Regions from separate parts of the Caproiciproducens sp. NJN-50 genome, predicted to be linked through region 1. Evidence: predicted binding sites of a transcription regulator. Region 1 holds the regulator's gene; the other holds the start of a gene.
The links. The regulator NrdR, encoded in region 1, represses ribonucleotide reductase genes. The targets are predictions, from matches to a motif close to CACNANATNTNGTG.
Positions count from the first base shown of each region.

Region 2: a site for NrdR is predicted at 4,789-4,802, ahead of EQM14_RS15280 (anaerobic ribonucleoside triphosphate reductase). Genes of this name have one in related genera too.

Region 1 covers NZ_CP035283.1:1,695,519-1,710,461, reverse strand. Annotated here, with positions in the region: gene EQM14_RS08220 (hypothetical protein) at 1-253, shown strand, start outside; gene EQM14_RS08215 (DUF1294 domain-containing protein) at 385-663, opposite strand; gene EQM14_RS08210 (zinc ribbon domain-containing protein) at 681-1,046, opposite strand; gene EQM14_RS08205 (glycoside hydrolase family 10 protein) at 1,118-2,407, shown strand; gene mtaB (tRNA (N(6)-L-threonylcarbamoyladenosine(37)-C(2))-methylthiotransferase MtaB) at 2,371-3,696, opposite strand; gene EQM14_RS08195 (HPr family phosphocarrier protein) at 3,825-4,073, shown strand; gene abc-f (ribosomal protection-like ABC-F family protein) at 4,117-6,018, opposite strand; gene EQM14_RS08185 (hypothetical protein) at 6,131-6,568, opposite strand; gene EQM14_RS08180 (sugar phosphate isomerase/epimerase family protein) at 6,682-7,476, shown strand; gene nrdR (transcriptional regulator NrdR) at 7,533-7,994, shown strand; gene pyrH (UMP kinase) at 8,201-8,926, shown strand; gene frr (ribosome recycling factor) at 8,923-9,477, shown strand; gene EQM14_RS08160 (isoprenyl transferase) at 9,483-10,190, shown strand; gene EQM14_RS08155 (phosphatidate cytidylyltransferase) at 10,191-11,012, shown strand; gene EQM14_RS08150 (1-deoxy-D-xylulose-5-phosphate reductoisomerase) at 11,060-12,214, shown strand; gene EQM14_RS08145 (M50 family metallopeptidase) at 12,218-13,294, shown strand; gene ispG (flavodoxin-dependent (E)-4-hydroxy-3-methylbut-2-enyl-diphosphate synthase) at 13,291-14,337, shown strand; gene EQM14_RS08135 (PolC-type DNA polymerase III) at 14,351-14,943, shown strand, end outside.
Region 2 covers NZ_CP035283.1:3,118,479-3,133,421, reverse strand. Annotated here, with positions in the region: gene aspS (aspartate--tRNA ligase) at 1-1,573, shown strand, start outside; gene EQM14_RS15295 (epoxyqueuosine reductase QueH) at 1,661-2,308, shown strand; gene EQM14_RS15290 (winged helix-turn-helix transcriptional regulator) at 2,305-2,703, shown strand; gene EQM14_RS15285 (WD40/YVTN/BNR-like repeat-containing protein) at 2,728-4,737, shown strand; gene EQM14_RS15280 (anaerobic ribonucleoside triphosphate reductase) at 4,906-7,236, shown strand; gene nrdG (anaerobic ribonucleoside-triphosphate reductase activating protein) at 7,226-7,738, shown strand; gene EQM14_RS15270 (AfsR/SARP family transcriptional regulator) at 7,820-9,022, shown strand; gene EQM14_RS15265 (chloride channel protein) at 9,076-10,428, opposite strand; gene rsmI (16S rRNA (cytidine(1402)-2'-O)-methyltransferase) at 10,537-11,379, opposite strand; gene EQM14_RS15255 (tRNA1(Val) (adenine(37)-N6)-methyltransferase) at 11,376-12,155, opposite strand; gene EQM14_RS15250 (DUF362 domain-containing protein) at 12,242-12,415, opposite strand; gene EQM14_RS15245 (PSP1 domain-containing protein) at 12,485-13,354, opposite strand; gene EQM14_RS15240 (DNA polymerase III subunit) at 13,384-14,253, opposite strand; gene EQM14_RS15235 (cyclic-di-AMP receptor) at 14,256-14,579, opposite strand; gene EQM14_RS15230 (aminotransferase class I/II-fold pyridoxal phosphate-dependent enzyme) at 14,631-14,943, opposite strand, start outside.

The sequences.
Region 1 (14,943 bases):
TATGGAAGAACTGCATTTAACCCAAGACGATATGCCGGATGGATTTTATATTTATAATTCTAAAAAGGAGACAAATCCCATAGAGATTGCAAAGGATGCGAAAATCAGCATTTTCAGAGACACAAGCGGCACGCCGTTTCAATCGGACCTAAACGGATTGGCGGACAGAATTTCCGCATCATCGACTTCTGTGTTTTGGCTGACAATTCAAAATGGTGTGGCCAGCGCTGTAGAAGAACAATACTTGCCGTAGATAAAAAACCAAAAATAAATATTACTATTTTGCAAAATGCGCTTTGAATAGATTAAAATCTTTCAAAGCGCATTTTTGTGCGATAAGCGCGGCGATTACGCCGCGTATTTTTTTCATCGGCTGCTTCATGGCTACTTTAAGAATCGAAATCCAACATACAGAAGGAATCCCTGCACGGTCATAATTGCCGGGATCCCAACCATGAATTTTGCGTGTTTTGTCTTGTGGCGGATCAAAAGCATGGTGAGCAGCATCGCGGGGGAGCCGCCGAGAGCGGAAAGAAGCAGGAGCCTGCTTTCCGGAACCCGCCACAAATGACGTTTTGCCCGGTGTTTATCCAGAACAACGGCCGCCGCCGCGGCAAGATTAATAATAATCAGATAGGAAGTCCAATATATATAATCAGGCATCGTTTTTTCCTTTATCCTTACAGCTTTGCCCCACAGTGCGGGCAGTAGCGGCTCTCCGGGTCAACCTGTGTTCCGCAGTTCGGGCAGAACCGCGCTGCACGCCCTGCCACGCGGAAGACCGCGTCCGGATCGATTTCGGCGGAGGGGTCGCGCTCGATCCGCCTGCCTTCCTCCCGGTTGATTTCATATACCGCGCCGCAGTTGGGGCAGGAGACAAAATATCGTTTTCCAAAACGGAACAGAGGCAGAAAGAAGAAGGTAAACTGGCGGTAAACGCATGTGACAAGAGCTCTGCTTCCCCGGATGGAACAACAGGGGAAAAAGCCGCAGTCTCGCAGGCCGAGTTCCCTTGTACCGCTGGTAATTCCAATGATGAAAAACATGCTGCCACCTCCGAGAGCCTTATTCTACACGATAATCCCGTTCCTGTCAAATGATGGAAAGGATGAAAAAAATGGTAATCAGACTGTTTAACCGGCACAGTATTTTTGTTTGCTTTTTTCTCCTTGCGGTTGTGATCGCAGTCACCATGGCGGTCAACTTAAACCGCAGCCAAACCGTTTCCGGATCTTTGTCCGAGGTTTCCGGATCAGCCGGCGCGGCCGGTGCGGTTTCCTCTGTGGAAGCCGCCGTTCAAAATTTGGGAAGCACGGATGAGATGCGGGCGGTCTGGGTGCCCTATCTGAGCCTGAATATGAGCAGGGACGACGATAAAAGCGAACAGGCTTTCCTGAAAAAGTTCAACACGATTGTCGGAAATGCGAAAAAATGCGGCATGAACACTCTGATTGTCCAGGTAAGGCCTTTCGCGGATGCGCTCTATCCGTCCTCCTATTTTCCGTGGAGTCATGTTGTCGGCGGAACGCAGGGAGTCAATCCGGGGTATGACCCTTTGGCAGATATGGTAAAAGCCTCCCATCAGGCCGGGCTGAAAATTCAGGCGTGGGTGAATCCTCTGCGGATCCAGGTTTCCAATACGCCTTCGATTTTAGCGGTGAACAATATCTACAACACCTGGAAAAATGATTCCGGAAAATCCGACTGGGCGGTTGACTTTGAGGGCGGCAAATATCTCAACCCGGCTTACGACGGCGTCCGCCGGCTGGTTGCCGACGGCACAAAAGAAATTGCCCAAAAATACGATGTGGACGGAATTCAATTCGACGACTATTTCTATCCGACGCAGGACGCATCGTTCGACCAGACGGCGTATGCCGCGTACAAGACGTCCGCCGCTAAAACCGGAACGCCGATGGCGCTGGCCGACTGGCGGCAGGCCAATATCAGCGCAATGGTCTCTCTGGTGTATCAGGAGATAAAATCCGTCAAACCTTCCATGCCGTTTGGAATCGCGCCGCAGGGCAATGTCCAGAACGACCTGGCGATGGGTGCGGACGTCACGGAATGGTGCTCCGTATCCGGATATGTGGATTATATTTGTCCTCAGCTTTATGTAAACTTTGAAAATCCGGTTCTGCCGTTCGACACTGCTGCAAAAACATGGAGGCAATTGGTCACCGGCAAAGACATCAAATTATACTTAGGGCTTGCGGTCTATAAGGCGGGTTCCGACGCGGACAGCGGCACATGGAAAGACTCCAGCGGAATCCTGGCCAGCCAGGTCGAATACGGGCGCCAGACCTCCTGCGACGGCTTTATGTTCTATTCCTCCGATTATCTGGACAAAGACCAGACCAAGCAGGAGGTTCAGAACGTTGTGGAAGCTTTGGCGCGCTCGCCCTGAACCGGTTCCGCAAGACAGAAGTCCTCCGTAGCTTCGGAAATATGGACCGGCAGGATTTTTCCGCGGAGGTCTTCTGCGCTGTGCGTTCTGACTGGCGTGTAATTCGCCGTGTAACCTTCGTAGACGCCGGCGGAGCATTTTTGCTCAAACAGGACGGACTCCGTCAGCCCGCGTTGGCTCTGCAAAAAAGCCGACCTCGTTTTTTGGGCGGCTTCGATCATGCGGCGGCTGCGGTCCTCTTTCCCTTTCGGGTCCACTTGTCCCGGAGCGCGGTCGGCGGCGGTGCCGGGCCGCCGGGAGTAAGCGAAAACATGCGCCTTTGCAAAACCGATTTCTTCCAGAAATGCTCTTGATTTCATGAATTCCTCTTCGGTCTCACCCGGAAATCCCACCATGATATCCGTCGTGATGGCCGCGTTTGCGAATTCCCGGCGCAGGTTGGATACGATCCCGCGGTATTCCTCCGTGTCGTAATGACGGTTCATGCGTTTTAAGGTTTCGTCGCAGCCGCTCTGGAGGGAAAGATGGAACTGCGGGCAAAGTTTTTCCTGACGCCGCATCCTCGCGATTACGGATTCATCCAACTGCTCAGGTTCCAGGGAACCGAGCCTGACACGCCGGATTCCCTCCGTCGCGCAGGCGGCTTCCACCGCGTCGCAGAGTGTCAGGCCTAGGTCCTGGCCATAAGCGGACAGGTTGATTCCGGTTAATACTACTTCCAGGTATCCTCCGGCAGCCAACTCCCTCAGTTCAGCTTTCAGCTCGGCCAGAGGCTTGGAACGCACCGCACCTCGCGCATAGGGGATGATGCAATAAGAGCAATACCGGTTGCAGCCGTCTTCTATTTTCAGAAAAGCGCGGGTCCGTTCAAAAAAACCGTTCGTGCTCATCGGTTCGAATTTTTCGTCTTTTTCATGGGGGACAATATCGACGATCCTCCGGCGGTCCCTTAAGAATTTCTGCAGGTCCGGCAGGAGGGAGGAACGGTTGGAGTTTCCCAGAACGATGTCGGCTTCGGCTAGCTGGTCGTCCGCCGCCCCGGGAAACGCCTGCGGCAGACATCCGGTCGCAATCAGAACGGCGTCCGGATTTTCCCTGCGTGCCTTGTGAAGCATCTGGCGCGTTTTCCGGTCGCTCATCGACGTCACCGTGCAAGTGTTCAGGATGACGACGTCGCTTTCCTCCAAAGGGCCGCATTCGGTAAAACCGGCCGCTTGCAGACGGTTCAGCAGAACCTGGGATTCATATTGATTGACCTTGCATCCAAGGGTAATGACGGTTACTTTCATTTGCACACCTTTAAAAAGTAGATATTTTGTTTTACCTTAATAAAAAATCTATTAGGCAGATTGAATATTGACCTCTTGTCAAATTTGATATATATTTGTACTGATAAATTACTAAGGGAGGTAACTGTATGTACACGTCTTCGATTCTTCTTTCCAGCATTGAAGCAGTGAAAAAATTTGTAACATTGACAAACAGTTATAATTTTCCGATCAATCTTGCTACCGACAAGTACAAAATCGATGCAAAATCGATTATGGGAATTTTCAGCCTTGATTTGTCCAAGCCGTTGAAAATCGAAGTCGACAGCAATAATGCGGATGATTTTATCAGGCAGTTACAACAGTTCCAATGTGATCCCATACCGGTAAAAGCTTAAAATGAGAGGTACAGCGCGGCCCGAAAAGACCGGCGCTGTTTTTTTATGCCTCCTGGCTTTGGGAGAGCCGGCTCCATTCCTCGAAAAGCTTTTCGTTTTCCGCTTTCATCGCGTCGATTTTTTCCGTTAGTTCCATTGCCGCCTGGTAGTCGCTCGCGGTGGCGGGATCGGAAAACTTTTCCTGCAAATCCGCGATTTCAGTTTCGTTTTGCTCGATCTGCCGTTCCAGGCGAAGAATGGCGGATTTTTGTTTCCGAAGAGCTGCTTCCTGCTTTTTTTTCATTTTGTAGCCGCTGTCCCCGCGGACTTCACGGACGAAAGGATCGGATCGCTCTCCCTTGACCCGGTCCAGATATTCAGAGTAGCTTTCGCCGCAATCTTCGACTCCCTCGGGCTTCAGAGCATAGATCCTGCTGGCAGTTTTATTGATGAAATACCGGTCGTGGGAAATGACGAACAGAGTTCCGTCGTAATCCTTCAGTGCGGCTTCCAGCGCTTCGCACGACGGGAGATCAAGATGATTGGTCGGCTCGTCCAGCAAGAGAAAGTTGGCCTGGGAAAGCATCAGACGCAGCAGCAGGACTCTTGCCCGTTCGCCGCCGCTGAGCGCGGAGGTCTGCTTGAAAACGTCGTCCCCCTGAAACAGGAAAACCGCGAGCGCGCTGCGGACCTGTGTTTCCGTCATCCGGGGATAATAATCCCAAATTTCATCAATGACCCGCTTTTCCGGATTCAGTCCGGTTTGCAGCTGGTCGTAGTAACCGATTTTCACGCCGGTCCCGATACGGCAGAACCCATGGTCGGGGGAAATCTGGCCGAGCAGCACTTTGAACAGGGAAGTTTTGCCGCAGCCGTTCGGTCCGATCAGAAAGATCCGGTCTCCGCGGTGGATGTCAAACGAAACGTTTCGGAACAGGCGGTTTTCCCCAAACGACAGGTCAAGCCCTTTTGTTGTCAGCACGTCGTTTCCGCTGCGCGGGCCGGTTCCGAAATGGAAACAGAGCGCCTCCTCCTGAGCGTCCGGTTTTACAAGCGTCTGTTCCAGCCGGTTAATCATCTTCTGCTTGCTTTCCGCCGTTTTGATATTTTTTTCGCGGTTCCATCTGCGCTGCTGTTCCACGATGCCTTCGAGCCGGTTGATTTCCTTTTTCGTATTCTCATAGCTTCGCCTTAAAGACAGTTCCTTGTGATCTTTTTGTTCCGAATAGGAAGTATAGCTTCCTTTGTAAAGACTTAATTTGTGATTCTTCAGTTCAAAAGTCCGGTTTGTCACCCGGTCCAGAAAAAAGCGGTCGTGGGAGATGACCAGAAATGCCGCTTTGGAAGAGAGGAGAAATTCCTCCAGCCATTCGACGGACGCAAGATCGAGATGGTTGGTCGGCTCGTCGAGCAGCATCAGGTTGGCGCCGCTGAGAAGCAGTCTGGCCAGCTGCAGTTTTGCGCGCTGCCCGCCGCTCAGCTTTCCCACAGGAACCCCGGCCTGTTCCTCCGCGAAACCAAGGCCAAGGAGGGCGGAACGGGCCCGGCTTCGGAATGTCAGGCCGCCGTTCGCGATAAATCGGTCGTTCAGGGCGGTCTGGCGTTCCACCAGGGCGTCTAGGTTGTCCGCGGCGCCGCTTCGCAGGGTCCGCCCGATTTCCTCCAATTCGCGCTCCTGGGAAATCAGCGGCGAAAACACCGTCAGAACCTCGTCGACCGCGCTCCGGTCCAGGTCGCGGCAAACATGTTGCTCCATATAGCCAAGCGCCGTTTTGCCTGCCATGGAGATGGTTCCCGTATCCGGATTCAATTCTCCTGCAATCAATTTAAACAGCGTCGTTTTGCCGGAGCCGTTGCTTCCGATAAGACCGACCCTGTCGTTTTCCTGTATTTCAAAAGAAACGCCGTTCAAAACCGTTTGGGTCCCGAACGACTTTGCCAGATTTCCAACACTGAGGTAGCCCATGCAATGCCCTTCCTATGTACTGCGGACCCGCGCAGAACGCGGCATTCCCGCTTTTTCCTTATTATAACGGAATCGAGGGTCGAAATCAAGCGGACAGACGCCGCCTGCATTCTTACAGGTATTGCTTCAGAAGGTCGATGTTCCTTTGCCCCGCGTCCAGGAACTCTTCCGCAAGCTTTCGGCTTTCCGTTCCCTCGTCGGCGGACAGGTTCATCGTTTTGGCCAGATCCTTCATCGCGGCATCCGTGCAGTGAATGGCGATCTGCGCGATATGGGGAGCGCTCTTGTTCCAGAAAGTGTCCGTTTTAATGGAGCCGCGGAGAACCCGCTCCATTAAATCCGGCTGTTCGATGGGATCCAATCCGTTTTTCCGGAGAAGCTCGGCGGACCGCGCTGCGGCGGTGCGGTATGCTTCCCGCTGCCGTTCCACCTGGTACTTCAGATTTTCATCCCGGATGACCGGAAGGACCAGCTCGGCCGCTTCCATGCTTAACCGGGAGACCCGTAACAGTTCCGCGGTAATCAGATTCCTTTTTTTCTTTCGCTTCATTACAGCCTTCCTCCCGGTTCTTGACCAAATAATAGGATGCCCGGATGCAAGGCGGTTTAATCTGGACTTTTCACCCCGTCGGCGATATGATATAATCATTTAGAGGTGGTTTTATGAAGGCTGGCATTTCTACTGCCTGTTTGTACCCCATGCTCTTGGAAGACGCTTTTTCCACATTGCTGCAGTTGGGATTTCATGAATTTGAAATCTTTATCAATACATTCAGTGAACTGAAACCGGATTTTGTCAGGGATCTCCGGCTGAAAGCCGCGGATACCGGCAGCCGCGTCAAGTCGCTGCATCCATTTACTTCCGGCTATGAAAGCTTTCTCCTTTTTTCCGATTACGAAAGAAGGTTTCAGGACGGGCTGGAATTTTACAAACGCTACCTGGAGGTCTGCAACTTGCTGGGAGCCGATTTTCTCGTCCTTCATGGCAAAAGGAACGACAAGCATTCTCCGGTTTCAGAGGAGCAGTATTTTGACCGGTACGGAGATTTATTTCAGCTCGGCAGGAAATTCGGCGTCACGGTGGCACAGGAAAATGTCAATCAGTTTCTGAGCGACGATCCTGCTTTCCTTTTAAAAATGAAAAAATACTGCGGCCAGGACTGCGCGTTTGTGCTGGACATCAAGCAGGCGGTCCGCGGCGGGCAGGACCCGTTCCGGCTTTGCGCCGCGATGGGGGATCAAATCGTCCATGTGCACATGAATGACAACAGGCCCGGTTTTGACTGTCTGCTTCCCGGCTGCGGGACCATGGATTATCCGGCGCTGCTGCGTCTTCTGAAAAGTTTTCACTACAGCGGAGACTTTATTATTGAAGTATACCGGCACAACTTTAACCGTTTGGAAGAACTGCTTGCGGCGAAACGGGTGGTTGAAGAATTAACAGGAAGGATTTCATAGTTTCGCTTGATATTGATAAGGAAAATTGGTATAATAAGCCAGAGGTGATCCGACCGATGAAGTGCCCATATTGCGGTTACGCAGAAAGCAAGGTAATTGATTCCCGCCCGACGGATGAGGGAGAACGGATTCGCAGACGCAGGGAATGCCTGAAATGTTCCAAGCGCTTTACCACCTATGAGGTGATTGAGACGGTGCCCATCATCGTAATCAAAAAAGATAAATCCAGAGAGGCGTTCGACCGCAATAAGCTGATGAACGGCCTTTTGCGCGCCTGTGAAAAGCGCCCTGTCTCCATCGAAACGCTGGAAAAGATCGTCGACGAAATCGAGAACATGCTTCAAAATTCGCTGGACCGTGAAATTCCGTCGAGCCTGATCGGCCAGTATGCGATGGAAAAGCTGAAAACGGTGGACGAAGTGGCCTATGTGCGCTTTGCCTCTGTATACCGCCAGTTTAAAGATGTCAACACGTTTATGGACGAGTTGAATCGGATCATAAAGAGCAAATCTAAATAATCCGTTTTTCACCGCTTGGGAAACGGATGTCCAGCCGCCAATTGTGAAGAAGTTGGGCGGCTGTTTTTATGACCGGCTGAAAAAGGTTTTCCAGGGTTGTCTTTGTCAGCCGCAACCTGGCAAGAATAACTATATTTAGCGATGAAACGCTTTACTTTGCACAATCCATCATGTAAAATAAGAGAAACTGAATAGGAGTGTTGGAATTGCAGCCAAAATATAAAAGAATATTGCTCAAGCTCAGCGGCGAAAGTCTGGCCGGAGCCAAGACCCACGGGATCGATTTCGACAGGGTCCTGGAAATCTGCAAACCGGTCAAGGAGTGCGCCGAAATGGGAGTGCAGATCGGCATTGTTGTCGGCGGCGGAAATTTCTGGCGCGGGCGCAGCAGCGGAAAAATGGACCGGACGCGCGCGGATCATATGGGAATGCTCGCCACCACGATCAATGCGCTCGGCGTGGCGGACGCTCTGGAACAGCTCGGCGTCCAGGTCCGCGTCCAGACCGCCATTGAGATGAGACAGATCGCGGAGCCGTATATCCGCAACCGCGCGGTCCGGCATATGGAGAAGGGAAGAGTTGTGGTGTTCGGCTGCGGCACGGGAAACCCTTTCTTCTCCACCGATACGGCCGCGGCTCTCAGAGCTGCCGAAATTGACGCGGATATCGTTCTGAAGGCCACCATGGTGGATGGGGTTTATGACTGTGATCCCAGGACAAACAAAAACGCGGTCAAGTTCAGTTCCCTTTCCTTTCTGGATGTGCTCAACCGCGGGCTTCAGGTCATGGACAGCACCGCCGCTTCGCTTTGCATGGATAACCACATACCGATTCTGGTTTTCAGCATTGACCAGCCGGAAAATATTATCCGGGCGGTCTGCGGAGAACCGATCGGAACCATCGTAAAAGATATAAAGGAGGATGAGTCATGAAAGAAATATTGTCTGATGCGGAAAGCCGTATGAAAAAGAGCGTTTCCGTCCTTTCGGGTGATTATGGCGCGATTCGCGCGGGCAGGGCCAATCCCGCCGTGCTGGATAAGATCCGGGTGGATTATTACGGATCACCGACCCCGATCAGTCAGGTTGCCGCCGTTTCCGTCAGCGAAGCGCGCGTGCTGACCATTCAGCCATGGGACATTTCTCTCTGCAAGGTGATCGAACGCGCGATTGAGACTTCCGACCTTGGCATCAATCCCCAAAGCGACGGCAAGGTGATCCGGCTCACGTTTCCTCAGCTTTCGGAAGAAAGGCGGCGCGACCTGGTCAAGGAGATCGGCAAAATGGCGGAAGAGTGCAAGGTGGCGATTCGCTCCATCCGGCGCGATTCCATGGAGAAGCTGAAAGCGAAGAAAAAAAATTCCGAACTGACGGAAGACGATTTAAAGACTGCCGAGAAACAGACGCAGGAGCTGACCGACAAATACTGCAAAGAAGCGGACCAGGTTTTGGAAAATAAGAAGAAGGAAATTTTGGAGATATAGAATCGATGTCGATGAAGGAATTGCCTGCACATGTTGGGATCATTATGGACGGCAACGGCCGCTGGGCAAAGAAACGGGGGCTTCCCCGGTCCGCCGGCCATGCGGCCGGCGCGGCGGTCTTTAAAACCATCGTCCGTTACTGCAGCAAAATCGGAATCCGGCATTTGACGGTTTATGCTTTTTCGACGGAAAACTGGAAGCGGCCGCAGGATGAAGTCCTTACCCTGATGAAGCTGTTTAAGCAGTATCTCAGCGATGCGCTCACGAATTTTTTGGATGAAAACATTCAGGTCCGTTTTCTGGGTGACGAGACCGCCTTCGATCCCCGTCTGAGAGAATTGATCGACGAAACCGCAGAGGTTTCCAAAAACAGAACTGGCATGGTTCTCAATATTGCGCTGAACTACGGCGGGCGCGCCGAGATTCTCAATGCGGCGAAGCTGTTGGCTCAAGACGTTCAAGATGGAGTTCTGTCCCCGGAAAAAATTGACGAAAAGGCTTTTTCACAAAAATTATATACGGCCGGCCAGCCCGACCCGGATCTGATCATCCGCCCGAGCGGAGAGAAGAGAATCTCCAATTTTCTTCTGTGGCAGTCCGCTTATTCGGAATTTATTTTTATGGATATTCTCTGGCCTGATTTCAGGCCGGAGGATTTGGACCGGGCACTGGAACTCTATGCCGCCCGCAACAGGCGTTTCGGAGGGATTTGATTGAGAACGAGAATTTCTTCGGCAATTACCTTGACTATCTTTTTGGCTGCGATCGTCATCTGCAACAGCACGCTTCCGCTTGCCTTGAATTTTGCGATTGGGCTTATCTCCGTTCTCGCGGTCAATGAGATCATCACCGCGCTGGGTCTTGCCAAAAATCTGATTCTTCTGATTCCGAGCCTGCTTTTTTCAGCGGTATTTCCGTTTCTTTCAACTCCTTTCCGGCATGATGTCGCGTATTTTTTATATACCGTCGTAATCTTCGCCGCGCTGATTTTTTACCATTCCGAAATTACATTCCGTGAAGTCGGAGTCATCTACAGCATGTCCCTGCTGATTCCTTCCGCGTTGGGAACCATCATCAGCCTCCGGGATATCGGCGGCGAGCACGGCATGTTTTATGTGATCATCGGGATCTTTTCCGCATGGACGGCCGATGTCGGCGCTTTTTTTGCCGGGACTTTTTGGGGGAAACACAAACTCTGTCCTACGATCAGCCCCAATAAGACCATTGAGGGTGCGGCGGGCGGCCTTCTGCTCAATACGGCCGCGATGCTGGTCTTCGGCTACTTGTTTCACGCGATCTATTATGCCTACAGCGTCCGGGTTTCCTATCTGCCCCTCTTGCTGATTGGCATTTTTGGAACGGTGATCTCTATTTTGGGGGACCTCAGCTTTTCGCTGATCAAACGAAGCTGTCATATCAAGGACTTCAGTGAAATCATCCCGGGACATGGCGGGATTCTGGATCGTTTTGACAGCGTGATCTTTGAAGCTCCTTTCGTTTATCTCCTTGTGCAGGTTCTTCCCATTGTTCAGTGAGTATTTTGCCGCGGGATTGCAATAATCGAAACATTTGGTGAATAATAATGAAACAACCTTTATCTGTTCTTGGTTCCACGGGGTCTATCGGCACCCAGACTTTGGATGTTGCGCGCGGCCTTGGTCTGAAAATCTGCGCGCTGGCGGCTGAGAAGAACGTCGCTTTGCTGGAGCGGCAGATCAGGGAATTTCATCCGCAGGTCGCCGCGGTTTTTGATCCGGCCGCCGCAAAACAACTGAAAACGGCGGTCAGAGACCTGCCCGTCCGGGTAGTGCAGGGAATGGACGGCCTGTGCGAAGCGGCCTGCCTGCCAACGGCAGGCCTTGTTTGCAATTCCGTTGTCGGAATGGTCGGCTTGAAGCCGACGCTTGCCGCCGTCCGTGCCGGAAAGAACGTCGCGCTTTCCAACAAGGAAACTCTTGTGGCCGGCGGGGCCCTGGTTATGCGGGAGGCAGAGGAACACCATGTCAAAATCCTTCCCGTCGACAGCGAGCATTCCGCCGTGTTTCAATGTTTGCAGGGCAGCCCGGGAAAGCGGGCGGTGCGCCGTATTATCCTCACGGCCTCCGGCGGGCCTTTTTTTGGAAAGAGCTCCGAGGCGCTTCGTGATGTGACGCCGGAACAGGCGCTGAAACATCCGAACTGGCATATGGGACCGAAAGTAACCATCGATTCTGCCACCATGATGAACAAGGGCCTTGAAGTGATCGAAGCTTCCCGGCTGTTTGACGTAGCGGACGACAGAATCGACGTCTTGGTGCAGAGGGAAAGCGTGATTCATTCGATGGTGGAATTCCAGGACCGGTCCGTGATCGCCCAGATGGGTGTGCCGGATATGCGTCTTCCGATCCAGTACGCCATCACCTGGCCGGAACGGCTTCCTTCCCAGACGGAGGAGCTCGACCTTGCGGCATACGGTACGCTGAGCTTCGCAAGGCCGGATGAAAAAACCTTTCGCTGCCTTGCAGCCTGCCGGCGCGCGCTGCGGCGCGGCGGCCTCGCGCCTGCGGCGGCGAACGGGGCGAATGAAGCCGCGGTAAAGCTGTTCCTGGATCACCGGATTTCCTTCTGCGAGATCGGCGACCTGGTATGGGAAGCGACGGAACGCCAACCGGATGTGGAACAAGTGAAAGAGATGGAAGAAATTCTGGAAGCGGATGCGCGGGCGCGCAGTTACGTTTACCATACAGTGAATCCCTGAGAGGTGAGTGTCATCATAAAAGCAATTCTGATTATCATCGCGGTTCTGTTGTTTGGCTTTATGATTTTTATCCACGAATTCGGTCATTTTTTCACGGCGAAGTTATGCGGGATCCGCGTCAACGAGTTTGCGATCGGAATGGGTCCCACCCTGTTTCATAAGCAGGGAAAAGAAACCCGCTACTCCCTGCGCCTGCTGCCGATCGGCGGATTCTGCGCCATGGAGGGGGAGGACGAGGAGAGCGGGGACGAACGCTCCTTCGGGAAAAAGCCGGTATGGAAGCGCCTGCTGGTTGTCGTGATGGGCGCCCTGATGAATATTTTGCTCGGGCTTGTTTTGATGATGACGATTCTGGGGCAGGAAACCGCGTTTTCCTCCACCACGATTTCACAGTTCGATCAGAACTCCGCTCTTCAGCAGGCCGGCCTGAAACGGGGAGACGAATTTGTCTCCGTCGACCACTACCATATCTATGGGGACCGGGATCTGAGCTTCGCTCTTGCGACGGCGAATCCCGATTCCGTCGACATCGAAGTGCTGAGGAACGGCAAAAAACTTGCGTTTGACAACGTGAAATTCAACAGCCGCAAAGTGAACGGAAAAAATTATCTGACCCTCGATTTTTATGTGATGCCGATAAAAAAGAATTTCGGCACGCTGATTACCAAATCCTTTCAGGATACGGTATCCACCGTCCGTATGGTCTGGTACAGCCTGGTCGGATTTGCGACCGGCAAATTTGGATTCAACGATGTCGCCGGTCCGGTCGGGGCGGTCAGCGCGATCAACCAGGCGGCTTCCGCGGGGCTTGCCCAGAGCTTTGTCGCAGGCCTTGACAATATTCTCTATATGATTATGGTCCTGACCGTCAACCTCGGCGTGGTCAATTTGATGCCGTTCCCGGCGCTGGACGGAGGCAAAGTTCTGTTTTTGCTCGTGGAAGCAATTCGCCGCAAGCCTCTGCAGCAGAAATATGTCGGAATTGTGGAGACGGCGGGTTTCTGCCTTTTGATGGGCTTTATGGTGGTTGTGACTTACAGCGATATTTTGAGGCTGATCACCGGAAAGGGCTTGGGCTGAACGTGAGAATCTCAAGAACGGTTCATGTCGGTCCCGTCGCCGTCGGCGGGGGAGCCAGAATCACAGTGCAGTCGATGCTGAACCGGCCCGCGGGTGACATTCCGGGGAATGTGCGGCAGGCCGAAGCGCTGGAACGCGCCGGATGCGAGATCCTGCGCGTCGCGGTGCCGGATGAAAACGCGGTGAAACTGGTGCCCGCGATCAAAAAAGCGGTGAAGATTCCCCTTGTGGCGGATATCCATTTTGACTACCGGCTTGCACTCGCGTGCGCGGAGTCGGGGGTGGATGCCGTGCGGATCAACCCGGGAAATATCGGTTCGGACGGACGCGTCCGGGAAGTTGCCGCAGCCTGTTCCGAACGCGGAATTCCGATCCGGATCGGCGTGAACTCCGGTTCGCTGGAAAAGGACCTGCTGGCGAAATACGGAGGACCGGCTCCGGAAGCGTTGGCGGAAAGCGCCCTGCGACACGCGGCCTTGCTGGAAAAATCCCATTTTGAAGATATTGTCATTTCCATTAAATCGTCCGATGTGAACCGGATGATTCAGGCGAACGAACTGGTCGCGGGCCAGTGCGGCTATCCGCTCCACCTCGGCGTGACGGAAGCCGGCAGCGAACGGATGGGAATCATGAAGTCTGCGATCGGCATCGGCTCCCTGCTGCAGAGGGGAATCGGAGATACGATCAGGGTTTCCCTGACGGCCGATCCAGTGCGCGAGGTGGCAGCCGGAATCGACCTGCTCAAAGCGCTTTCTCTGCGCGGCGGCATTCGGATCGTCTCCTGCCCGACCTGCGGCAGGACCAAAATAGACCTGATTTCCATTGCGGATGAAGTGGAAAAGCGTCTTGCCGGTTCTCAAAAGGATTTGACGGTAGCTTTGATGGGTTGTGCGGTCAATGGACCGGGAGAGGCGCGGGAAGCGGATATCGGGATTGCCGGGGGCGACGGAGCCGGGCTGATTTTTAAAAAGGGCGAAATCGTCCGCAGAGTCCCGGAGGATAAGCTGGTTGAAGCCCTGCTGGGGGAAATCGACCAAATGTAAAGGATGAAGGTCATTGAAGAAGTTTGGAGATTTTTTTCATGAATACATAGATGTTTCACGGCTGCCGGAACCGGTCCGCGAAGGGGCGATCGCTTCCCTCCAGATTGATTCGGCCGTCAGGACGCTCACGGCCAACGTCCTTTTTCCGGCCTTGGTGGAGCGGAACGTACTGGACCATGTGGAACGCAGCATTGTTTCCTGCAAGCCGCTCCGGCTCTCCAAAGCCTGCGTGAAACCAACCTTTCCGCAGGCTTCTTTTTCAACCGATTATTATCCGAGCTTGATTGCCGAATTGAAACGCCGGGAGGCGAGCCTGAACGGAACTTTTACGGATTCCATTGCGGAACTGAAAGATGGCAGGCTTCTGATCACTTTAAAACACGGCGGCGGAGAGATTCTGAAGACCCGCCGCGTGGATCGGCTTCTTTCCGGACTGATCCGCGAGGAGTTCGGACTCAGCCTTGCCGTTGAATTCGGCGGTGTTCTGGCGGCTGAACCGGGGGCCGCCGCGTTCATCAATCGGAAGATCGTGAGGGAAGAGGCGCGCCGCAGGGAAGAGATTACAGAAAATGTGGATTCGGCGGAGCGTTCCCTTCAGCAAAAAAC
Region 2 (14,943 bases), 1.4 Mb from region 1:
ATTTGTGCTTGCGGCGCGCGGCACGGTAAAGGAGAGGTCTTCGAAAAACGCGGATCTTCCGACCGGAGAGATTGAACTTGACGTCGCGGAGCTGCGCGTGCTCGCAAAGAGCGAGACCCCTCCGTTCGCCGTGGAGGAAAAAACCGATGTGAAGGAAGACCTTCGTCTGAAATACCGCTATCTGGATCTGAGAAGACCGGACATGCAGAAGAAAATCATCGGCCGGCACCGCATCGTCAAGGCCGTGCGAGACTATTTCGACGACAACGGCTTTCTCGAAATCGAAACGCCGGACCTCATCAAATCCACGCCGGAGGGCGCGCGCGACTATCTGGTGCCCTCCCGCGTGTTCCCGGGCAGCTTTTACGCGCTGCCCCAGTCGCCGCAGCTCTACAAACAGCTTCTGATGCTTTCCGGCTTCGACCGCTACATGCAGGTGGCCCGCTGCTTCCGCGACGAGGACCTGCGCGCCGACCGCCAGCCGGAGTTCACGCAGGTCGACTTCGAGATGTCCTTTGTTTCGCAGGACGACGTTCTGGCCATCGCGGAGGGGTGTGTCAAGGATGTTTATAAAAAAGTTTTGAATATCGATATCCCGACCCCGCTCCGGCGCATGACCTGGCACGAGGCGATGACCCGCTTCGGCTCCGACAAGCCGGACCTGCGCTTTGGGATGGAGCTGACCGACCTGAGCGGCGTATTGGCGGGTACGCAGTTCCGCGTGTTCGCGGGCGCGCTTTCGGCGGGCGGCAGCGTGCGCGGCATCAACCTGAAGGGGAAGGCCGACGCCCTGAGCCGCAAGGAGATCGACAAGCTCGGCGAATGGGTGAAAGCCTACGGTGCGAAGGGCCTCGCGTGGACGCGGCTCGCTTCGGAGAAGGAGACCTCGTCTTATGAGAAATTCCTCGCGCCCGAAGAAGCCGTGGCGGTGCGGAAGGCCCTCGGCGCCGAACAGGGCGACGTGCTGTTTCTGGTTGCGGACGGCAAAAACAAAGCGGTGTTCGACTCCCTCGGCGCGCTGCGCAGGGAGCTGGCATCCCGCTTCGGGCTGATCGACGACTCGAAGCCATGCCTCTTGTGGGTGACGGATTTCCCTCTGTTTGAGTACAGCGAGGAGGAAAACCGTTTTGTCGCAATGCATCATCCGTTCACCATGCCGCGCGAGGAGGACCTCGACAAGCTGGAATCCGACCCCGGCAGCGTGCTGGCCGTCGCCTACGACATGGTGCTGAACGGCAACGAGCTCGGCGGCGGTTCGATCCGCATCAACCGGCCCGATATTCAGGAAAGGATGTTCAAGGTGCTCGGTTTTACCCCGGAGCAGGCGCAGAGGCGCTTCGGTTTCCTGATCGACGCGTTCCGCTACGGCGCGCCGCCGCACGGCGGCATGGCGTTCGGCCTGGACCGCATGGTCATGCTGATGCTGGGCTGCGACAGCATCCGCGACGTCATCGCGTTCCCGAAAGTCGCTTCCTCCGCGGAGCTGATGAGCGGCGCGCCGGATGAAGTCGACCTGAAACAGCTTGAGGAGCTTGGAATATCGATTCTGCCGCGGGATAAAAAGACGGAATAAAACATCATGAGGTCTGAAAAACCGGCGGCCCGTAAAACCCTGTAACGGAAAATGAATGGTATTCTTTAGAGATAAGGAGGGCGCATCATGAACAAGATCAATTACAGAAATCAAATGCTGGAAATCATCAACGGCTTTGAAGGCCGGGTACCCACGCTGCTGCTGCACGATTGCTGCGCCCCCTGCCTGAGCAGTGTCCTGGAGCAGCTTTCGCCGTGTTTCCGGATCACGGTGTTTTTCTACAATCCGAACATCCTGCCGGAAGACGAGTATCAAAAACGCGCGGCGGAGGTCAAGCGCCTGCTCTCCGAACTGCCGCAGAGCTATCCCGCGCGATTCATCGAGGGCCGTTACAACGTCCGCCAGTTTCTTGAAATGGCCCGCGGAAGGGAGCAGGAACCGGAGGGCGGCGAACGCTGCGCGGGTTGTTACCGTTTGCGGCTTGAGGAGACCGCGAAGTACGCCAGGGCGGGCGGATACGATTTTTTTGCTACGACTTTGACGGTCAGTCCCTATAAAGACGCACAAAAGCTCAATGAGATCGGGCAGGAGCTTTCCGGCGAGTACGAAGTGCCTTATCTGCCCTCCGATTTCAAGAAGAGCCGCGGGTATCAGCGGTCGATCGAGCTTTCCCGCGAATACGGGCTGTACCGGCAGGACTTCTGCGGATGCCCGTTTTCCAGGGAGGCGGCACGGCGAAAACGCGCGGCGCGCGGAGGGGGCGGACCGGATTGAAAAAGAAGAAAAAACGGGAGAAGCGGAACCGGCGCGAGGAGGAACAGAACCAGTATTTGCAGGAAAGTCCCCTCGCGCCGGGGCCGGAAAGCGATGCGCCTCTGCAGCGCGCGGTATCGCTGATCGGCGGAAAATGGAAGCTGCGCATTTTATGGGCGCTGCGCGACGGCGAGTCGGCCCGTTACGGAGAAATCCGGCAGCGTGTCTCCGGAATTACGGACATGATGCTGAGCCAAAGCCTCCGGGAGCTGACCGCATCCGGCCTGGTCGAGCGGCGGCAGTATCAGGAAATCCCGCCGAGGGTGGAATACGCCTTGACAGGCGAAGGCACGGGCTTGCTTCCCGTGCTGGAATCGATTTATGCTTGGGCTGTGAATCACTTTGCCGCCCGGTGATTTTTCGGACAGGAGGAGTGTCTGTTGAAAAGATGGATTGGAATCCTTACGGCAGTTTTCATTTTGACGGCGCAGGGGGGGTGCTCGCCGACCCCGTCAAGCTCGGAGGAAAGCAGCGGTGCTGACTCCCTGCCCGCGTCCGGCAGCTCGCAGTCCGTTTCTTCGCAAGCGGGCCTGAAACCGGGAGAAGAGGTACAGATCGCAGGGGAGGACAATCATTTTGAGCTTCACAGCATCGATTTTCTCGACGGCGATGCCGGATGGATGATCCGGGACCGGTATGAATCCGGTTCCGATTCCTACCGGTCGCAGCTTCTGACGACGCAGGACGGCGGAGCAACCTGGACCAAAACAGGTGACGACAGCCGGCAGCTTGACGCGGTCCTTTTTGCGGATCAAAATGAAGGCTGGGCGGTTTCGCAGGAAACGTCCAGGGCCGCCGCTGCCAATGTTTCCAAACTGGTGCGCTATTCCGTCCTCCACACGAAGGACGGCGGGAAGAGCTGGACGGTGCAGTGGAAAAGTTCTTCCGATGAATCCGAATCAAAGCCCGCGCTGTGGGCGGGAGACGCTCAGACGGCGTTTGCGCTCACCGGGAGCCGTCTGCTGCGAACAAAGAACGGCGGAACGGCCTGGACTGCCGTTTCATTCGGAATCAAGGATTTTATCCCGGTCCAAATGTGCTTTGCGGACGGGAAAAACGGATGGGTCGTCGGTGTGAACAGGAAGAAAAGCAGCGTTTCCATCCGATACACGTCGAACGGAGGGAGGAGCTGGCGGCGCCAGTTCCAGAAAAAGATGGACGAGGGCGGAGCGGGCTGTGCCGGCGTGGATTTTCTGAATGCCAAGGAGGGGTGGTTCCTGACCTCCGACCTTGCCACCTGGAACGGGGAGCTGTACCACACGGCGGACGGCGGGCTGCATTGGAGCAAGGCCGGCGGGGTCAAAAGCGTCCGCCCGACTCCGCAGGGGCTTTGCTTTGTGGATTCGCAGACCGGATGGATCCCTTTGAATGTCGGCGCGGGCCCGGTCGACGGCGGCCTTTCCGTCACGCGCGACGGAGGAAAAAGCTTTCAGGTGGCCGGTGCTTCGAATTCGGAAAATGTGGAGGAGACCCAGAAAATCACCAGCGCGAGGGAAATTGTGTTTCAGACCGCTCAATTGGGATGGGCCGTCGGAATGGACCCGAACCGCGGGGATTACCTGCTGAAAACCGAAGACGGCGGGGACAACTGGCAGCAGCTCTACCCGGCGCCGGCGCCGACCGTCGACTTTTCGTTTGTCAACAGCCGGACCGGCTACGGACTGGGAGAACTCTCCGATCCGAACGCGCTGTTGAAAACGGAGGACGGAGGACAAAGCTGGCTGACGGTCAAGAGCTTTACCGGTGAGTACTTTGTCGAAAATCTGTCCTTTATCAGCCCGGAGGAGGGCTGGGTTCTGGCGGCGCCCGTCGGCGCTTCGGACGGTTCGCTTTCGGTTCTGCATACCCTGGACGGCGGCGTCACATGGAGCAGGCTGTGCGGCGGCCTTGCTCCAAATGAAACGCCGGACTGCTTCCGGTTTTTTGACAAAAAAGGCGGAGCGATGATCGTAAAGGGAGGGCGGATTTACCGGACCGCGGACGGCGGGAAAACGTGGAACCCCTCCGCGTACAGCGGCGGGGACAGCGTGATATCCAACCAAAGCGCGCTGAGCCGCCTTGCCGGCGGGAAAACGGATTGGGAAAGCCCAACGATCGCTTTAAAGGACGACGGTGCCGTTGCGGCCGCCCTCTTGTCTGCGGGCAGGGGATTTCTTCTCGCGTCGGGATCCTCCGGAGAATCGGAAATCCGATATGAACTGCTGACCACGCAGGACGCGGGCAAAACGTGGGATCCTCATCTTTTGCCGAAGGGGCTTGGGGAAGACACTTTCGATACGGCGCGGGACCGTTGTCCCATGCAGTTTACGGACGACGGGCACGGCTGGATTCTGGCCGCGCACGGTCTGCTCGCGACGGTCGACGGCGGCCGCTCCTGGACATGGCAGTAAATAAGCGATAACTACAGATGGTATTCACTGTCGAAAATTAAAAAATTAACACACTATATCTTGTAGATCCTTTCTTGACATTCCGGATAAAAACAAGTATAATTCTTATTACACTCGTCCGCCGGAACGATCTTCCGGTGGAAAAGAACCGGAAAGGATGAAGTTAATATGGCGACACGGATTCAGAAACGAAACGGGTCGGTCGTTCCGTTTGATGAAAAAAAAATTCGCAGTGCGATTGAAAAGGCAAATCTGGCGGTGGGGACCGAAAAAATGACCGGGGAGGAGCTGGACCGCCTGACCTCCCGGATTTCCGGGAAGTTCGACGGCGGCGGCACGCCGACGGTGGAGCAGGTTCAGGACGCCGTGGAGGAGATGCTGATTGCGAAGGATTTCGCAAAAACCGCAAAAGCCTATATCCTTTACCGCGCGGAGCATACGAAGATCCGGCAGGCTGAGGGCGACCTGATGGATATCTACCGCCAGCTGACGTTCCGCGACGCGAAGGACATCGACCTGAAGCGGGAAAACGCCAACATCGACGCGGACACCGCCATGGGGACGATGCTGAAGTACGGCTCGGAGGGCTCCAAATATTTTATCAACAACTACATACTGCCGAAGGATATCGCCGCCGCACATTTGAGCGGGGACATCCACATCCACGACGAAGATTTCTACATGCTGACGGAGACCTGCTGCCAGATCGACCTATTGAAGCTGTTTCAAGGAGGCTTCTGCACCGGGCACGGCACGCTGCGCGAGCCGAACGACATCAGCTCCTACGCGGCGCTGGCCTGCATCGCGATTCAGGCGAACCAGAACGAGATGCACGGCGGCCAGAGCATCCCGAATTTCGACTTTTCCATGGCTCCGGGCGTCGCCAAAACGTTCCGCCGGTGTTATTTTCAGGAGCTTTCCAAATATTTTCAGGTTGCCCACGGCATGGAAGCCGCCGACGCGGACGCGTTGACCGTCGAGACGCGCCGCGCGGTGGGAGATGACATCACGATGGGAAATGCGGACGAATATGGCATCCGCTTCGTTCAATATCTGCCGGAGCATCAGCGCGCCGGGGGCTTTGAGGAGATCGCGGAGCGGGAGGCGGCCAAGGCGCACCGGTATGCGGTCGGGGCGGCGGTCAGGGGAGCAGACCGCGCCACGTATCAGGCAATGGAAGCGCTGATCCACAACCTGAACACCATGAATTCGCGCGCGGGCGCTCAGGTTCCGTTCAGTTCCCTGAATTATGGAACGGATACGTCGCCGGAGGGCCGCATGGCGATGAAAAATCTGCTGCTCGCGACAAAGGCGGGCCTCGGAGAAGGGGAGACCCCGATATTCCCCGTACAGATCTTCAAGGTCAAGGAGGGCGTCAACTACAATCCGGGGGACCCGAACTACGACCTGTTCCAGCTTTCGGTGCGGGTCAGCGCGAAGCGCCTGTTCCCGAATTTCAGCTTTCTCGACGCCCCGTTCAATCTCCAGTACTACAAACCGGGAGACTACAATACGGAGGTCGCCTATATGGGCTGCCGCACGCGCGTGATGGGCAATGTTCACGACCCGGACCGTGAGGTGACCTGCGGCCGCGGGAACCTGAGCTTTACCTCGATCAACCTGCCGCGCATCGGCATCGAGGCGCACGGAGACGTCGGCAGATTCTATGAGATCCTTGACAAGCGCATCGACCTGGTCGTCCGGCAGCTGCTGCACCGATTCAAGATCCAGTGCTCCAAAAAAGTCTACAATTATCCGTTCCTGATGGGCCAGGGCGTCTGGATCGACAGCGATCAGCTCGGCTGGGAGGACAGCATCGAGGAAGTCCTCAAGCACGGCACGCTGAGCGTCGGGTTTATCGGCCTCGCGGAAACGCTGAAGGCTCTGACCGGAAAACACCACGGCGAAAGCCCGGAAAGCCAGAAGCTCGGCCTTGAGATCATCGGCCATATGAGAAAGCGCATGGACGACGAATCGAAGAGAACGGGGCTGAATTTTACGCTTCTCGCGACACCCGCGGAGGGTCTTTCCGGGCGCTTTGTCAGGATCGACCAAAAGAAATATGGAAAGATCCCCGGTGTCACCGACCGGGAGTACTACACGAATTCGTTCCATATTCCCGTTTATTTTCCCATCCGCGCGTTTGAAAAAATCAAACTGGAGGCTCCCTATCATGCCCTGACCAACGCGGGCCACATCAGCTATGTGGAGCTGGACGGCGACACGACGAAAAACCCGGAGGCGTTCGAGGCCATCATCCGCTGCATGAAGGAAAGCGGCGTCGGCTACGGCTCCGTCAATCATCCGGTCGACCGCGACCCGGTCTGCGGCTACAATGGGATCATCGACAACGAGTGCCCGCACTGCCACCGGACGGAGGACGAAGGGCCGAAATTCGAGCGCATCCGCCGCATCACCGGCTACCTGGTCGGCACGCTGGACCGGTTCAACGACGCGAAACGCGCGGAGGAAAGGGACCGGGTCAAGCATGGCATCTGAACTGAACGTTTGCGGCGTTGAGCCGGAATCCATCGTGGACGGCAGGGGCATCCGGTTCGTCGTGTTCGTGCAGGGGTGTCCGCACCGCTGCCCGGGCTGCCACAATCCCCAGTCCCACCCGTTTGAGGGCGGAACCGTGATGAATACGGACGATCTTTTCCGCCGGATCCGCGAAAATCCGCTGCTCAGGGGCGTTACCTTCAGCGGCGGCGAACCGTTCTGCCAGCCGGGCCCGCTGGCGGAGCTGGCTTCCCTTGTGCATTCCGCCGGGCTGGATGTGACCACCTACTCCGGGTATCGGTACGAGGAGCTTCTGGCGATGCGTGACCCTGAGGTCAAGGACCTTCTTGACCGGACGGACGTGCTGGTGGACGGCCCGTTTCTGCAGGAGCAGAAGGATCTGACGCTGCTGTTTCGCGGCAGCCGGAACCAGCGGGTGATCGATTTAAACGAAAGCAGACGTCTCCATCAGCTCGTTTTGGAGAAACTGGAAGAAAATTAACTTCTTACAGAGCCGAGGTTCCAGAATTGTAAATCGTCGCGGTTTATGGTACACTGAATGTAGAATTTCGGATGGGAAGCGATGAGTTTGTATTCCGGGAAAAATACTAAAATCAGCGTCCAGATGTTTGGCGAATTTTCAATTACCATTAACGGAAAAACTCTGACAAATCTGAAAGGGCGTACCAAGAGGGTCTGGATGCTGATTCAATATCTCATTGCGCAGCGCAATGTTCCCGTGCCGCTGAACCGGCTTCTCCGGGATATCTGGGACGGGCGCGAGTGCGGGGACCCGGAAAATGCCCTGAAGAACCTCGTTTACCGGGCGCGCACGATTCTGGGGGACTTGTCCGGCGACCAGTCCCAATTTATTATTTTTTTAAACGGGACCTACGTATGGAACAACCAGTATGAATGCAGTGTGGATTCCGAGCGGTTCCTTGAATACGCTCAAAAAGCCTGTTTGCAAAAAGCCCCGGTTGAAAAGCGGATCCGATGGTACAGGAAGGCGATCGGGCTTTATCAGAACGGCTTTTTGCCGAAATCTTCCTATGGAACCTGGGTGATTTTGCAGAGTACGCGCTATATGGGACTGTATCTCCGCTGTGTTGTCGGCCTTTGCGGCCTGCTGGCGCAAAAGGACCGCTTTGAGGAGATGATCCCGGTCTGCGAAGAAGCGCTCCGCCTGTTCCCCTATGAGGAGCCGGTCCATATTCTGCTGCTGCAGGCTTATTCAAACACGGGCTGCGAGGGGAAGGCGTTCGACCACTACGACCGCACTGTGAAGCTGTTCTACCAGGAATTCGGGGTCAATCTCAGCGGCCTTTTTAAACCGTGCGTCAGCCGGATATCGGACAGCAGCCGGCCGCAGACGGATCTGGAAAGCATCCACAGCGACCTTCAGGAGAAGACAAAAATCAAAGGGGCTTTTTACTGTGATTACGATATGTTTAAATATCTGTATCGGTCCCAGGTCCGGATGATGCCGCGCACCGGCCTTTCCATATTCCTGATTCTGTTTACGATGAACGGCAGGGACGGCGGCATGCCGGAGCCGGAAGTCCTCAGGGCCGCCTCTGAAAAGCTCAAAAATGCCATTCTGACCGGAATGAGAAGAGGGGACACGGTGGCCTCCTGCAGTGCGACGCAGTATATTGCCATGCTGCAGACCGTCACGTCGGAAACCGCGCAGGGTGTCGTGCAGCGGGTGATGCGCAAATTCAGGTTTGATTACCGGCGTGATGCCGTTCGTGTGAGCACTAAGATCACTTCCATCATGGAATAGCCGGTCTGTCACAAAAAAGCGGGCACCCTGTGAGGCGCCCGCTTTTTTGTGCTTTATTCGCCGCCGATATAAAGGGATTTGTCTTTTGCGTACAGGATTTTCTGCTGGCTGTATAGGCTGGAATACCCGGAGAGCATGTAGCTGATTCCGGCGGCGAGAAGATAGTAGATGATTCCCTTTTCACCGAAAACCTCGACGCTGAGGACAAACGAGGTCAAAGGACAGTTTGTCACCCCGCAGAATACCGCCATAAAGCCAACGGACGCCCCAAAGGAAGGGTTCAATCCGATCAGGCTGCCGGTGAAGGAGCCAAACGTAGCCCCGACAAAGAAAGCGGGAACAATTTCGCCGCCGCGGAACCCCGCGCCGAGCGTCACGGCAGTGAAGAGAAGTTTCAGCAAAAACGCTTCCGGCCGTGAGCTTTGCAGGAAGGCCGCGGCAATTACGTCGCTGCCCATGCCCAGGTAATCCCGGCCGAACACCAGGGAGAGGAAAATGAGCAAGCCCCCGCCGGCCGCAGCACGCATGTATTGGTTCGGAATCCATTTTTTGCAGAGCAGGCCAGTGCCATGCATTACAAAGCAGAAAAGGATGCTGACCAGCGCGCACAGGATTCCCAGCAGCGCCACCTGCAGGAGCGGCAAGACGCCGATATCGGGCGTTCCGGTGACGGTGAACTGCGTGGGAATCGCATGAAACGACCGGGAGATGCCCGCCGCGACAATAGAGGCGACGATGCAGGGAACAAGAGCGGAATAATACATGACGCCGACCGTTATCACTTCCATTACCAGCAGAGTGGAGGTCAGCGGCGTCCCGAACAGGGCGGAAAAACAGGCGGCCATGCCGCACATGGTAACCACGTGCAGATCTTTTTCATCAAGGCGGAACAGGCTCCCGATCCGGTAACCAAGGCTGCCGCCAAGCTGAAGGGCGGCTCCCTCGCGGCCCGCCGAACCGCCGAACAGGTGCGTAATTGCGGTTGCGATAAAAATCAGCGGCGCCATCATGGTGGGGATCGGTTCCGGTGACCGCACCGCTTCGATCACCAGATCCGTTCCCTTTGGCTGCGTGATTTTGCCCATGTGATAGAGAAACACGATGGCCAGACCGCCCAGTGGAAGAAACCAGATCAGCCATCCGTAAGTGGTGCGCAGCATCGTAACATACCGGATGCAGAAATAGAACAGAGTGCCTACCCCGCCAGCCACGGCGCCAATCAGTATGGAGATGATGCTCCACTTGAAAAAAGACCCGAGGATGGAGATCATGTCCCGCGGGCTTCCGCACTGACAGACAGCAAATTCGTTTAACTGGTGTTTCCACTCCCCGTGCCGGGCGGAATCTCCACGGATGATATTTGCCGCTTTCGCAACGGTCTGTTTCGCGTATTCCTTTACACTCATTCGCATTCACCTAATTTATCATGATAATTTCAGTATAAAGGAAGAAAATGCAGTTATTAAGACTGAAAAGAAAAAAGCGGAGTCCGTTTGGCAAACCCAGCCGCGTATTCAGTCTTTTCCGGAGCCGTGCGTCAGATCCCGGTAAAGTTCGTTTTTCCTGCGCCCGGTTTCCGCCGCGGCCCGCTTTGCGGCCTCCGGCGCGGACAGCCCCTGGCCGAGATACTCCCGCGCCAGCTTCAGCGCGTCCGCGGCGGAGGACTCCGCCTGCTTCGGTTCCGGCGCGCCTTCGATCACGAGCACGAATTCTCCCCTGGGGGTCTCCCCCACGTAACGGTCCGCCGCCCGTGCCAGCGTCGTGCGGATGACCTCCTCATGGATTTTCGTCAATTCGCGCGCCAGCGCGACCCGCCGCCCGCCGCCCCAGGCTTCCGCCATATCGGCAAGGGTGGAGGCAAGCTTGTGCGGCGCCTCGTAGAACACCATGGTGCGCCGTTCCGTTTTCAGCTCTTCCAGATGCTCGCGCCGGCTTTTTTTGGAAACGCTGAGGAAACCCTCAAAGGTAAAGCGCCCGGTCGGCAGTCCGGAAACCGCCAGAGCGGAAATGACGGCGCTGGGACCCGGGACAACGAACACGGGCAGGGCGCGTTCGGCGCACTGAGCGACCAGCAGTTCACCGGGGTCTGAAATCGCGGGCATTCCCGCGTCGGTCACCAGCACGCAGGTTTCTCCGGCCCCGATCCTCTCACAGATCACGTCTCCTTTTTCGTATTTGTTGTGCTCAAAATAGGAGATCATCGGCTTCCTGATCCCGAAGTGATTGAGCAGCTTTACGGTAACGCGCGTGTCTTCCGCCGCGATAAAGTCGGCGCTTTCCAGCGCCTCCCGCGCGCGCGGCGAAAAATCGGACAGATTCCCGATCGGCGTGCCGACCACAATCAGCTTTCCGCTCATGTCCGCCCCTCCTTGTAATCTCCGTAGATTCTCAGCATCTCTTCGGACCAGCCGCCGCTTTCCGACTCGACCAGCAGCGCCGGCTGCACCGAAAGGCCGGGCCGTCCGCCCCGGTTCGCCTGCATCAGAAACAGGAAAGGGGCCTTGTCCGCGCGCTGCTGAACAAAACGGAGCCGTTTCGGTTCCAGCCCGGCCGTCCGGAGCGCCGGAATGGCGTCGCAGAGGCGCGCGGGCCGAAGACAGAAAAAAAAGCGTCCGCCCCAGCGAAGAAGCGCCCCGGCGGACGCTGCGATTTCGGAAAAGCTGCAGGCGACCTCGTGCCGCGCGATCCGGCGGCTTTCCTGTGTGCTGTGCTGTCCGGACCCGTCCGGCTGGTAGGGAGGATTGCAGGCGATCAGATCGAGGCTGCGGGGGATGGAACGATTGTCCTTCAGGAGGCGGATATCCTCCTGCACGATTTCGATCCGGTTCTCCAACCCGTTGAAACGGGCGGAACTGCGCGCGAGTTCACAGGCTTCCTCCTGAAGCTCGACCGCGTATACCCGCTGCGGAGCGGACCGGGCGCACCATAAAAGCGGGATCGTGCCGCAGCCCGTGCCGAAATCGGCGCAGGTTTCACCGGGGCGCGGCATGGAATAATCGGCGAGCAGGATTGTGTCGGTATTAAAGGTGTGATTTTTTCCGGTGACGGCGTAAAAGCCGGAAGAAAGTGGCTCCAGCTTCCCGTCTGTGCGGAGAGCTTCCTCCGCCCGGAGGCGAACATCCCGGCGTTCCATTGCTGCGGTCCTCCTATGGCGTTTCAAATTGGCTGAAAAAGAAAAAAGACGGGCGCAGAACGCTCCGTCTTTTTGTCCTGTCGGAATCAGTTTTCCGGTTTCGGCGCACCGACGGGGCAGACCTCCGCGCAGGATCCGCACTCCGTGCATTTTTCCGGATCAATCACGAATTTGCCATCGCCTTCCGAAATTGCTTCCACCGGGCATTCACCGGCGCAGGCACCACAGGAAATGCAATCATCACTGATAACATATGCCATAAAAGGAACACCTCCAATACTTTATATAGACCTATTGTAACATAAAAATGCAAAATTGCAACCGTAAATTTAGTTCCCCTCGAGGGTTTTCAGCTGCTCCATCTCGTCCTTGCTGACTGCATTTTTTCCGCTTTTCAATACGCGGACGTCTCTGGCGCGGAACGCCTGCGTGGGGGTGTCCGGGGAGGAGTCGAGCCGGACATAGACGGTCTCGGTCAGCAGGTTGTTGTCCGCCACCACCCCGCGCCCCTTCGGCGTCATGACGACGGAATTGATCCCGGGGACGCTGCGCAGCAGGCTGGCGTAAGTCTCCTGCTCATATTTCAGGCAGCACATCAATCTGCCGCAGATGCCGGAGATTTTCACGGGATTCAGCGAAAGGCCCTGCTCCTTGGCCATTTTGATCGAAACGGGCTGGAACCCGCCGAGGAACGTCGCGCAGCAGAACGGTTTGCCGCAGATGCCGAGCCCGCCGAGCATTTTCGCCTCGTCCCGCACGCCGATCTGCCGCAGTTCGATGCGGGTACGGAAAACGGAGGCGAGGTCTTTGACCAGTTCGCGAAAGTCGACGCGTCCGTCCGCCGTAAAATAGAACAGGATCTTCGAATTGTCGAACGTGTATTCCACGTCGACCAGCTTCATTTCCAGCTTATGGGCGGCGATTTTCTTCAGACAGATCCCAAAGGCCGCCTTTTCTTTTTTCTTGTTTTCCTCGACCTTTTGCAGGTCCTCTTCCGTCGCGGTGCGGATAAGCTGGCGCAGGGGCTGCACAAGCTCTTCCTCTCCGATCTGGCGGTTTTCCATGGCGACTTCCCCGCATTCCACTCCGCGGGCGGTCTCCACGATCACCTTGTCGCCCTTTTTCAGGATGTTGCCGGCCGGGTCAAAATAATAGACCTTGCCGACGTTCTTAAATCGCACGCCAATTACCTCGGCCATATGGCCCTCCTTTTCGTCGCTGTTTCCATTTATGATTTTCCGGCCGCTTCCCTCAGCCCCGCGCACAGGGCGGTGACCAGAAGCGCCGCGTTTGCATTTTGCTCCAGCGCGCGCCGGGCGCGCCCGGTTTCCTCCAGAAGAAGCATCAGGCTTTTCCGGGTCAGCTTGGAGGCGAGGTACGCCGCCGCGCCGCTTTCGCCGGAGAGGCTGGAGTTTCCTCCCGCCCGAAGCACGGCGGCGTCGCGGAGCAGCAAAAAAAGCTGTGCCAGAACGGCGCGCAGTCGGTCGCGGTCCCGGATGAGCGGCGCCGTTTGGAACAGCAGCTCCGCCTCGCCGGGCGCCACGACCGCGCGCGCGACCGCCGCCGCTTCCCCGCGGCCCTCTTCGCTCCCCCCGCCGTCTTCCAGAGTAAAAATCTGCACCCGGGACCGGATGGTCGGCAGCAGGGCGGAAGCGCTGAAGGCGGTCAGAAGAAAAATCACGTTTTCGGGCGGTTCTTCCAGAACTTTTAGAAGCGCGTTCTGAGACGGTTCCGCCATGTTATGCACGCCTAAGAGACGGTAAACCTTCCTCGGCGCCTCGTTTGGAAGGATGTAGGCTCCGGCGCGGATCTCCCGCACGGCGTCCACCGGAAAAACGCGGGGATTGCCGTCGCCGTCCAGCGTCAGGATGTCCGGGTGGGAGCCCGCGGCCGCCTTGACGCAGCCGGGGCAGCGCCCGCAGGGCCGTTCGTTCTCCGCAAGGCAGACAGCCGCCTTCGCAAGAATCCCGGAGAGGATGTCGGTTCCGCTGCCCGGAGAACCCTCCAGAAGAACCGCGTGGGGAAAACGTCCCTCATCAAAGGCAAGGGACAAGCTCCTCTTGACCTCCGGATTGCCGGAAAAACCTTCAAAATTCAAACTCATACCTTTTCAAAGCGGTCCACATTCAGCACAAAGATCGTGGAACCGCCGATGGTAACTTCCACCGGGAACGCGGAGTAGACGCCGATATCCATGGTGGTGGTACTCGGGACGAGCTGCGTGCGGCGCCGGCTCTGGCCGGCGATGATGGAAATGACCTGGTCCACCTTTTCATCTTCCGTGCCGACGATAAAAGTTGTGTTGCCCTTCTTCAAGAATCCGCCCGTTGTCGCGAGCTTTGTGACGGAAAAGCCCTCCTTGGTCAGTGCCGAGGAGACCATGCCGCTGTCGTCGTTGCCTACAATCGCCAATACCAGCTTCATTCGTATCCCTCCCGTTCGTGAGATCCTGATGATGAAATACTTTGTTCTATTCTATTTTATCACTTTTATTTCATAAATGCCAGTGCCGCGCAGAAACTCCGCCGCCTCTTTTGAAATCCGCTCGCCCGGCATGACGACGGGAATGCCCGGCGGACAGGGGCAGGCGATCTGCGCGGCGGTTTCTCCGGCGGCCCGGGAGAGCGGGGCAGACCGGGTTTCGGCCAGCGCCGCCTCCCGCAGGGGAACGACGGAAGGGCAGAGCGGCGGAAAAGAGGGAATTTCAGGAAGCGGATCCCCGGCGGGGAGCCGGCGGACGGCCTGTTCCAGCCGGAGAAAGTCCGCTTCGGTGTTGAACGGCGTCGGG